DNA from 3 places in the Fusibacter fontis genome. Region 3 is predicted to be linked to each of the others. Evidence: a T-box and tRNA genes for the amino acid it is inferred to sense, from the RefSeq annotation. Region 3 holds a T-box; the other regions hold tRNA genes.

Region 1 (3,253 bases), 390 kb from region 3:
CCCAGTAAACGGCGGCCGTAACTATAACGGTCCTAAGGTAGCGAAATTCCTTGTCGGGTAAGTTCCGACCCGCACGAAAGGCGTAACGATTTGGACGCTGTCTCAACAATAGACTCGGTGAAATTGTAGTACCGGTAAAGATGCCGGTTACCCGCAGCTAGACGGAAAGACCCCGTGGAGCTTTACTGCAGCTTGGCACTGGATAATGGTATATCATGTACAGGATAGGTGGGAGACTGAGAAGTTAGGACGCTAGTCTTAGCGGAGTCGCCGTTGGGATACCACTCTTGATATAACGTTATTCTAACTATGACCAGTTACCCTGGTTTAGGACAATGTCAGGTGGGCAGTTTGACTGGGGCGGTCGCCTCCTAAAGAGTAACGGAGGCGCCTAAAGGTTCCCTCAGCGCGGTTGGAAATCGCGCGAAGAGTGTAAAGGCAAAAGGGAGCTTGACTGCGAGAGAGACATTTCGAGCAGGTACGAAAGTAGAGCTTAGTGATCCGGTGGCACCGCATGGAAGGGCCATCGCTCAACGGATAAAAGCTACCCCGGGGATAACAGGCTTATCTCCCCCAAGAGTCCACATCGACGGGGAGGTTTGGCACCTCGATGTCGGCTCGTCTCATCCTGGGGCTGAAGTAGGTCCCAAGGGTTGGGCTGTTCGCCCATTAAAGAGGCACGCGAGCTGGGTTCAGAACGTCGTGAGACAGTTCGGTCCCTATCTGCTGTGGGCGTAGGAAATTTGAGAGGAGCTGTCCTTAGTACGAGAGGACCGGGATGGACGAACCGCTGGTGGATCAGTTGTCATGCCAATGGCACAGCTGAGTAGCTAAGTTCGGACGGGATAAGCGCTGAAGGCATCTAAGCGCGAAGCCCCCCTCAAGATGAGATTTCCCATCCAGAAATGGAGTAAGATCCCATGAAGATAATGTGGTAATAGGCCTGAGGTGTAAGTGCAGTAATGCATTCAGCTGACAGGTACTAATAGATCGAGGACTTGACCTAACGATCCAAACACTTTTGAATGAACCTCTATATGTGATTTTCAGGGTCTGATGACCTAGGGTATAATAACCTTGTGCCTAGTCAGTTTTTATACGAAAAACCGACCTACGGCAAATTTTACTACGTGCCTAGTCAATTTGCTTCGCAAACCGACCTACGGCTGAAATTGTAAACAATTTCATATCTAGTGATGATGGCGGAGGGGAAACACCTGTTCCCATACCGAACACAGAAGTAAAGTCCTCCAGCGTCGATGGTACTTGGCGGGTAGCTGCCTGGGAGAGTAGAACGTCGCTAGTTTGTTCTTTAAGAACTAAAAAGTATTCCAAGGTAGCTCAACAATCATGGAGCAAAGCGAAATGTGATGTTTATAAGTGATTGTTACACCAAAGAATATGCAATGCTTTTAAAAGTATTCCAAGGTAGCTCAACGGTGGAGCACTCGGCTGTTAACCGATAGGCTGAGGGTTCGAATCCCTCCCTTGGAGCCATTTTAAACGTGCCGTGGTGGCGGAACTGGCAGACGCACAGGACTTAAAATCCTGCGGTGGCGACACCGTACCGGTTCGATTCCGGTCCTCGGCACCAATTTTATATTTATTATCGCGGAGTGGAGCAGTGGCAGCTCGTTGGGCTCATAACCCAAAGGCCGTAGGTTCGAATCCTGCCTCCGCAACCATGTTATTTTGCATGGCCCCTTGGTCAAGCGGTCAAGACACCGCCCTTTCACGGCGGTAACAGGGGTTCGATTCCCCTAGGGGTCACCATTTATGTTTTACGAAGTAAAACAGTCGACGTTAAATTCGAAGAATTTTAGGAGACTAACGAAGTAAAACAGTCAATGTTCCGTTGACAATTTGAAGAAAACGAAAGTTTTTTTCACATGGAAGTTTAGCTCAGCTGGGAGAGCATCTGCCTTACAAGCAGAGGGTCATAGGTTCGATCCCTATAACTTCCACCATTTTCAGTTTTGTATTTCAAAACTGCCCGACGTATGCAACTTAGTTGCTAGAAGGGAATTTGTACATCAAATGATGTGCGAGTAATCATTATTGCGGTCCAGTAGTTCAGTTGGTTAGAACGCTAGCCTGTCACGCTAGAGGTCGAGGGTTCGAGTCCCTTCTGGATCGCCATTTATGCCGGTGTAGCTCAATTGGTAGAGCAACTGACTTGTAATCAGTAGGTCGCGGGTTCGAGTCCCATCACCGGCTCCATTTTATGACTGGAGGGGTTCCCGAGTGGCCAAAGGGGGCGGACTGTAAATCCGTTATCGACGATTTCGAAGGTTCGAATCCTTCTCCCTCCACCATTTAATTATATGATTTGTTATGAATCATTCAACTGGTGTTACACAATTTGTGAATAGAGTAAAAAAGCTGTTGATACTTGTGTGGAATAAGGCTTGAGTTGATAAGAATTTCTTTCCAGTATCGTGCGGGTGTAGCTCAATGGTAGAGCCCCAGCCTTCCAAGCTGGTTGTGAGAGTTCGATTCTCTTCACCCGCTCCAATTTTCATTGGGGATTCGCCAAGCGGTAAGGCAACGGACTTTGACTCCGTCATTCACAGGTTCAAATCCTGTATCCCCAGCCAATTTTCATGGTCCATTAGCTCAGTCGGTAGAGCACCTGACTTTTAATCAGGGTGTCCCGCGTTCGAATCGCGGATGGATCACCATTTTAATTAACAAATTTGGAGAGGTACCGAAGCGGTCATAACGGGGCGGTCTTGAAAACCGTTAGGGTGCAAGCCCACGTGGGTTCGAATCCCACCCTCTCCGCCATTTTAAAATTGGAGAAGTACTCAAGTGGCTGAAGAGGCTCCCCTGCTAAGGGAGTAGGTCTCGACAAGGGGCGCGAGGGTTCAAATCCCTCCTTCTCCGCCAATTTTAAATGTATTGGGCCATTAGCTCAGTTGGTTAGAGCACCCGGCTCATAACCGGATGGTCCGGGGTTCGAGTCCCTGATGGCCCACCAAATATATAGGGGTGTAGCTCAGCTGGTAGAGCAGCGGTCTCCAAAACCGCGTGTCGTGGGTTCGAAGCCTGTCACCCCTGCCATTTCTTTTCAATTTAATATTTTTTATCGGGGTGTAGCGCAGTTTGGTAGCGCATCTGGTTTGGGACCAGAGGGCCGCGGGTTCAAATCCTGCCACCCCGACCATTAAATCATGGGCGTATAGCTCAGCTGGTTAGAGCGCACGCCTGATAAGCGTGAGGTCGGTGGTTCGAGTCCACTTATGCCCACCAT
Region 2 (3,253 bases), 1.5 Mb from region 3:
TGGGATACCACTCTTGATATAACGTTATTCTAACTATGACCAGTTACCCTGGTTTAGGACAATGTCAGGTGGGCAGTTTGACTGGGGCGGTCGCCTCCTAAAGAGTAACGGAGGCGCCTAAAGGTTCCCTCAGCGCGGTTGGAAATCGCGCGAAGAGTGTAAAGGCAAAAGGGAGCTTGACTGCGAGAGAGACATTTCGAGCAGGTACGAAAGTAGAGCTTAGTGATCCGGTGGCACCGCATGGAAGGGCCATCGCTCAACGGATAAAAGCTACCCCGGGGATAACAGGCTTATCTCCCCCAAGAGTCCACATCGACGGGGAGGTTTGGCACCTCGATGTCGGCTCGTCTCATCCTGGGGCTGAAGTAGGTCCCAAGGGTTGGGCTGTTCGCCCATTAAAGAGGCACGCGAGCTGGGTTCAGAACGTCGTGAGACAGTTCGGTCCCTATCTGCTGTGGGCGTAGGAAATTTGAGAGGAGCTGTCCTTAGTACGAGAGGACCGGGATGGACGAACCGCTGGTGGATCAGTTGTCATGCCAATGGCACAGCTGAGTAGCTAAGTTCGGACGGGATAAGCGCTGAAGGCATCTAAGCGCGAAGCCCCCCTCAAGATGAGATTTCCCATCCAGAAATGGAGTAAGATCCCATGAAGATAATGTGGTAATAGGCCTGAGGTGTAAGTGCAGTAATGCATTCAGCTGACAGGTACTAATAGATCGAGGACTTGACCTAACGATCCAAACACTTTTGAATGAACCTCTATATGTGATTTTCAGGGTCTGATGACCTAGGGTATAATAACCTTGTGCCTAGTCAGTTTTTCTACGAAAAACCGACCTACGGCAAATTTTACTACGTGCCTAGTCAATTTGCTTCGCAAACCGACCTACGGCTGAAATTGTAAACAATTTCATATCTAGTGATGATGGCGGAGGGGAAACACCTGTTCCCATACCGAACACAGAAGTAAAGTCCTCCAGCGTCGATGGTACTTGGCGGGTAGCTGCCTGGGAGAGTAGAACGTCGCTAGTTTGTTCTTTAAGAACTAAAAAGTATTCCAAGGTAGCTCAACAATCATGGAGCAAAGCGAAATGTGATGTTTATAAGTGATTGTTACACCGAAGAATATGAAATGCTTTTAAAAGTATTCCAAGGTAGCTCAACGGTGGAGCACTCGGCTGTTAACCGATAGGCTGAGGGTTCGAATCCCTCCCTTGGAGCCATTTTAAACGTGCCGTGGTGGCGGAACTGGCAGACGCACAGGACTTAAAATCCTGCGGTGGCGACACCGTACCGGTTCGATTCCGGTCCTCGGCACCAATTTTATATTTATTATCGCGGAGTGGAGCAGTGGCAGCTCGTTGGGCTCATAACCCAAAGGCCGTAGGTTCGAATCCTGCCTCCGCAACCATGTTTATTATGGCGGCGTAGCTTAGTTGGCTAGAGCGTCCGGTTCATACCCGGAAGGTCGGTGGTTCGAATCCGCCCGCCGCTACCATTTTAATCATGGCCCCTTGGTCAAGCGGTCAAGACACCGCCCTTTCACGGCGGTAACAGGGGTTCGATTCCCCTAGGGGTCACCATTTATGTTTTACGAAGTATAACAGTCGACGTTAAATTCGAAGAATTTTAGGAGACTAACGAAGTAAAACAGTCAATGTTCCGTTGACAATTTGAAGAAAACGAGAGTTTTTTTCACATGGAAGTTTAGCTCAGCTGGGAGAGCATCTGCCTTACAAGCAGAGGGTCATAGGTTCGATCCCTATAACTTCCACCATTTTCAGTTTTGTATTTCAAAACTGCCCGACGTATGCAACTTGGTTGCTAGGAGGGAACTTGTACATCAATAATGTACGAGTAATCATTATTGCGGTCCAGTAGTTCAGTTGGTTAGAACGCTAGCCTGTCACGCTAGAGGTCGAGGGTTCGAGTCCCTTCTGGATCGCCATTTATGCCGGTGTAGCTCAATTGGTAGAGCAACTGACTTGTAATCAGTAGGTCGCGGGTTCGAGTCCCATCACCGGCTCCATTTTATGACTGGAGGGGTTCCCGAGTGGCCAAAGGGGGCGGACTGTAAATCCGTTATCGACGATTTCGAAGGTTCGAATCCTTCTCCCTCCACCATTTAATTAATCATTTTGCGGAAGTGGCTCAGTGGTAGAGCATCGCCTTGCCAAGGCGAGGGTCGCGAGTTCGAATCTCGTCTTCCGCTCCAATTTTATAAGCGTTCGTAGCTCAACTGGATAGAGCACCGCCCTTCTAAGGCGGGGGTTTGGGGTTCGAGTCCCTACGGACGCGCCATATGGAGAGGTACCGAAGCGGTCATAACGGGGCGGTCTTGAAAACCGTTAGGGTGCAAGCCCACGTGGGTTCGAATCCCACCCTCTCCGCCAATTCTAATGTGGGCGTATAGCTCAGCTGGTTAGAGCGCACGCCTGATAAGCGTGAGGTCGGTGGTTCGAGTCCACTTATGCCCACCACATTAATTATGAGAGTATAACTCTCACATGCCCAGATAGCTCAGTCGGTAGAGCAGGGGACTGAAAATCCCCGTGTCGGTGGTTCGATTCCGCCTCTGGGCACCATATTAAGATCAATGATTAAGAATTCTTAGTCGTTGGTCTTTTATTTTTTTGATATAATGATAGTAATCAATCTAACAAATTGTAAAAAAGTAAAAAATTAGAGAAAATAAAATTATTAATTGAACAATAACTAAATGGAATAGTTGAAAAAAGAATTAATTGCACATTCATTGGATAAATAGGGAGCAGTTTATGAGTAAAGAAAAGAAAAGCCAATCGAAATTACGAACCAGTCAAGGTAATAACAATCAAGGCACAAACAACCACGATATGAACAAGCACGATATGAACAACCACAATATAAGTAATCAGGTTGAATATCAAGTAGGTATGACAAACCATCATACGGATGCGTTAGATCAAAATGAAGGGGATTCAAATAATAAAAGTGGTCGTTTAAATTTTGAGAATTCTAATCTCAGCCAGGTTCAAAATATGCAGACTTATAGATTTGAAATTGACCGCATCGATCAAATACTTATTGAAAATATTATTAAAAGATTTATAGTAACGGATCAAGTGGGTATGTATAAAAAGATTCATGAAATGACAGTGAGTGATAGTAGTAGAGAGCAAGCAATATATATGAAAAATCGCGAAAGAGTGAATTCTTTTTTTGCAAGTATAAACGAAAATAATTTTATTGATTTAGTAACGAACCTAGATAC
Region 3 (3,253 bases):
AGGCACAACGCTCCCAATTTTAGACAAAATACTATGCGATATTGGCGATGGACAAAGCCTTCAGCAAAATTTAAGTACGTTTTCATCACATATTACCAACATTATACAGATTCTAGAGGAATCCACTGAAAATTCGTTATCTATTTTTGACGAGATCGGTTCAGGTACTGACCCTTCAGAAGGTACAGGAATTGGCATTGCAGTACTTGAAGCAATGAATGCAAAATTAGGATTCACATTGACATCGACACATTACAATGAAATTAAGCGATTTGCCACAGAACATCCAGATTTTATCAATGGAAGTATGGGCTTTGACTTGAAAACACTCAAACCCCTCTATCAATTAGAAGTGGGAACGAGTGGTAATAGCAATGCAATTAATATTGCAAGTCGAATTGGTTTGCCAGAAACGCTCGTTAAACGTGCCTATGAAGTGGCGAACAAAGGACAAATGCAGCCTAATCTTATGGTGGAAGGTGCCGATAGTGACGGTATGCAGCTTGCTGACAGTGTGCAGCTTGCTGACGGTATGCAGCTTGCTGACGAAGTGCAGCTTGCTGACAATTTGCAGCTTGCTGACAGTTTGCAGCTTGTAAATGAAGCGTCAGAATCCATAAAGCAAACCACTCAGGAACTCGTATCCATGTCTTCGGAGCTGTCGAAATCGAAGTATGCACCTGCTCCTAAAAGTCAATATAAAGTGGGAGATGTTGTATATGTCAAAACCATGAAAAGACAAGGGACTGTTTGTGAAACGGAGAATAAAAAAGGTGAAATGACACTCTTAATCATGGGAAATCGAGTGAAAGTCAATGTTAAGCGCGTCGCTCCATACATTGATTCTAAGGATTTATATCCTGAAGATTATGACTTGAGTATTGTGATGGAAACTAAAACAGATCGAAAAGTACAAAAAGCGGTGAATAAAGGTAAAAGAGGTGTTATTTTAGAAAAAAGGGGTAATCAATAAATAAGTTTAGAAAAATATATTATTCTAGTTTGATTATTACAAGAATCAAAAGGAGGATGGACTTATGAAAATTGCAATCCAAACAGGAATGGAAAATTTAGAAAACGCATTACAATCAAAAGGATTTGAAGTCGTACCATTTCGAAATGGCGGTGAAAATATCGGAATCACCATTCTCAATGGAATTGATGAAGAATATGAAGAAATGGATCCAGTTACTTTCATGGGCGAAGGTTTAAATCAAATGGTTTTGTTAGATGCCTCAAGACTAGATGAAAATAAAATCATAGAGTACGTTGAAAAATATGGCAATAAAGATAAACTGGATATGAATTCATCATTTGATAGATGGAAAGAAGAAGTGAAAAATACAAAGTTATAAGTTGTTTTGAGAACATCTATAGTCAATTTGAAAACATTTCTTGAAAAACGCCATTTGCTGTATTATAATACTCTCAATGATAATAAAATAGCTATGAAAAGAAGTAGTAGAGTAGATACAATGCATAGAGAACCGCTGGTTGGTGAAAAGCGGAGATTGAATGACTTGAACTCATCTTGGAGCTGTTGATGTAAGTGTTATTTCATTGAGAGATGACGACATGAGCTTCAGCCGGTTTGCGCCGTTACAGCATTGAGTGGATTGCAGTCGCAATCAAATAGAGTGGTAACGCGGGCCCTTCGTCTCTAAACGAAGGGTCCTTTTATTTTTTGAAAGGGGATAGAGTATGAGAGAGTACGAACACAAAGTCATAGAAAAAAAATGGCAAGAAATATGGGATGACAAAGAAGCTTTTAAAGCGAGTAATGATTATTCAAAGCCAAAGTATTTTCCACTAGTGGAGTTTCCATATCCATCAGGACAAGGATTGCATGTAGGTCATCCAAGACCTTATACAGCGCTTGATATCGTTGCAAGAAAGAGAAGATTAGAAGGATATAATGTTTTATATACCATGGGTTGGGATGCATTTGGTTTACCAACTGAAAATTTTGCGATTAAAAACAAAATCCATCCAGCAATTGTCACTGAAAACAACGTCAAGCGATTTAAAGAACAACTTAAAAGTCTAGGGATGTCGTTTGATTGGTCAAGAGAGATTAATACGACAGACCCCCATTATTTTAAGTGGACACAATGGATTTTTATCAAACTTTTTGAAAATGGATTGGCTTATAAAAAAGAAATGGATATCAACTGGTGTACTTCATGTAAGGTAGGTCTTGCAAATGAAGAAGTTGTTGGTGGCGCATGTGAACGTTGTGGTGGTCAAGTTGTCAAACGTGCAAAATCACAATGGATGCTTAAAATTACAGAATATGCGGATCGTTTAATTAGTGATTTAGATGATCTTGATTATATTGAACGCGTTAAAGCACAACAGAAGAACTGGATTGGAAAATCCATCGGAATGGAAGTTGATTTTTCAACTACTGCTGGAGATAAGCTTCGCGTATTTACCACACGGCCTGATACCATTTACGGCGTGACTTACATGGTTGTAAGTCCAGAACACCCTATGATTGAGGAAAGAAAAGATTTGATTGAAAATTACGCTGAACTACTTGAGTACCGCAATTCAGCTAAGTTAAAATCTGACTTTGAAAGAACAGAAATGAATAAAGAAAAAACGGGTGTAATGATCCAAGGTTTAAAAGTAATCAATCCTGCTTCAAAAGAGGAAATTCCAGTGTTTGTTTCAGATTATGTTTTAATGAGTTATGGAACCGGTGCGATCATGGCTGTTCCTGGTCATGATACAAGAGACTGGGAATTTGCAAAAGCATTTAATTTGCCAATTCGAGAAGTTGTTGCTGGTGGAAATGTTGAGTTAGAAGCCTTTACAGATACTGAAGATGGCGTATTGGTGAATTCACCAGTTATCAACGGATTGAGAGTCGCTGAAGCAAAAGAAACTATAGCGAAATTCTTAGAAGATCAAGGAATCGGTACGAGAAAAGTCAACTTCAAATTGAGAGACTGGGTATTTTCAAGACAACGTTATTGGGGAGAACCAATTCCACTCGTAAGCTGCCCAACATGTGGTTGGGTGACGTTACCTGAATCAGAATTGCCATTAACATTACCAGAAGTAGAAAGTTATGAACCAACAGATAATGGCGAATCACCACTAGCGGCTATGACAGATTGGATCAGCACGACATGTCCTAAGTGCGGTGGACACGCTCACCGTGAAACAGATACGATGCCACAATGGGCAGGGTCGAGCTGGTACTTCTTGAGATACTGTGATCCACACAACGATCAAGCGCTTGCAA

Evidence for each region. A T-box is a leader RNA that pairs with one kind of tRNA and senses whether it is charged. The one in region 3 lies ahead of leuS (leucine--tRNA ligase), so its partner is inferred to be a tRNA-Leu.
Region 1: it encodes a tRNA-Leu, which carries the amino acid that the T-box ahead of leuS (leucine--tRNA ligase) is inferred to sense. The anticodon was not compared.
Region 2: it encodes a tRNA-Leu, which carries the amino acid that the T-box ahead of leuS (leucine--tRNA ligase) is inferred to sense. The anticodon was not compared.

Annotation. Positions count from the first base shown of each region.
Region 1 covers NZ_AP042445.1:330,381-333,633, forward strand. Annotated here, with positions in the region: rRNA gene ACZ41W_RS01270 (23S ribosomal RNA) at 1-1,006, shown strand, start outside; rRNA gene rrf (5S ribosomal RNA) at 1,190-1,306, shown strand; tRNA gene ACZ41W_RS01280 (tRNA-Asn) at 1,423-1,497, shown strand; tRNA gene ACZ41W_RS01285 (tRNA-Leu) at 1,508-1,594, shown strand; tRNA gene ACZ41W_RS01290 (tRNA-Met) at 1,611-1,685, shown strand; tRNA gene ACZ41W_RS01295 (tRNA-Glu) at 1,699-1,773, shown strand; tRNA gene ACZ41W_RS01300 (tRNA-Val) at 1,892-1,967, shown strand; tRNA gene ACZ41W_RS01305 (tRNA-Asp) at 2,063-2,139, shown strand; tRNA gene ACZ41W_RS01310 (tRNA-Thr) at 2,145-2,220, shown strand; tRNA gene ACZ41W_RS01315 (tRNA-Tyr) at 2,231-2,315, shown strand; tRNA gene ACZ41W_RS01320 (tRNA-Gly) at 2,441-2,514, shown strand; tRNA gene ACZ41W_RS01325 (tRNA-Gln) at 2,523-2,597, shown strand; tRNA gene ACZ41W_RS01330 (tRNA-Lys) at 2,606-2,681, shown strand; tRNA gene ACZ41W_RS01335 (tRNA-Ser) at 2,699-2,787, shown strand; tRNA gene ACZ41W_RS01340 (tRNA-Ser) at 2,798-2,889, shown strand; tRNA gene ACZ41W_RS01345 (tRNA-Ile) at 2,904-2,980, shown strand; tRNA gene ACZ41W_RS01350 (tRNA-Trp) at 2,988-3,063, shown strand; tRNA gene ACZ41W_RS01355 (tRNA-Pro) at 3,090-3,166, shown strand; tRNA gene ACZ41W_RS01360 (tRNA-Ile) at 3,176-3,252, shown strand.
Region 2 covers NZ_AP042445.1:1,812,613-1,815,865, reverse strand. Annotated here, with positions in the region: rRNA gene ACZ41W_RS08210 (23S ribosomal RNA) at 1-732, shown strand, start outside; rRNA gene rrf (5S ribosomal RNA) at 916-1,032, shown strand; tRNA gene ACZ41W_RS08200 (tRNA-Asn) at 1,149-1,223, shown strand; tRNA gene ACZ41W_RS08195 (tRNA-Leu) at 1,234-1,320, shown strand; tRNA gene ACZ41W_RS08190 (tRNA-Met) at 1,337-1,411, shown strand; tRNA gene ACZ41W_RS08185 (tRNA-Met) at 1,422-1,498, shown strand; tRNA gene ACZ41W_RS08180 (tRNA-Glu) at 1,509-1,583, shown strand; tRNA gene ACZ41W_RS08175 (tRNA-Val) at 1,702-1,777, shown strand; tRNA gene ACZ41W_RS08170 (tRNA-Asp) at 1,872-1,948, shown strand; tRNA gene ACZ41W_RS08165 (tRNA-Thr) at 1,954-2,029, shown strand; tRNA gene ACZ41W_RS08160 (tRNA-Tyr) at 2,040-2,124, shown strand; tRNA gene ACZ41W_RS08155 (tRNA-Gly) at 2,141-2,215, shown strand; tRNA gene ACZ41W_RS08150 (tRNA-Arg) at 2,225-2,301, shown strand; tRNA gene ACZ41W_RS08145 (tRNA-Ser) at 2,305-2,393, shown strand; tRNA gene ACZ41W_RS08140 (tRNA-Ile) at 2,404-2,480, shown strand; tRNA gene ACZ41W_RS08135 (tRNA-Phe) at 2,510-2,585, shown strand; gene ACZ41W_RS08130 (chorismate mutase) at 2,778-3,253, shown strand, end outside.
Region 3 covers NZ_AP042445.1:3,281,446-3,284,698, forward strand. Annotated here, with positions in the region: gene ACZ41W_RS14875 (endonuclease MutS2) at 1-973, shown strand, start outside; gene ACZ41W_RS14880 (YkuS family protein) at 1,038-1,355, shown strand; T-box leader at 1,440-1,665, shown strand; gene leuS (leucine--tRNA ligase) at 1,702-3,253, shown strand, end outside.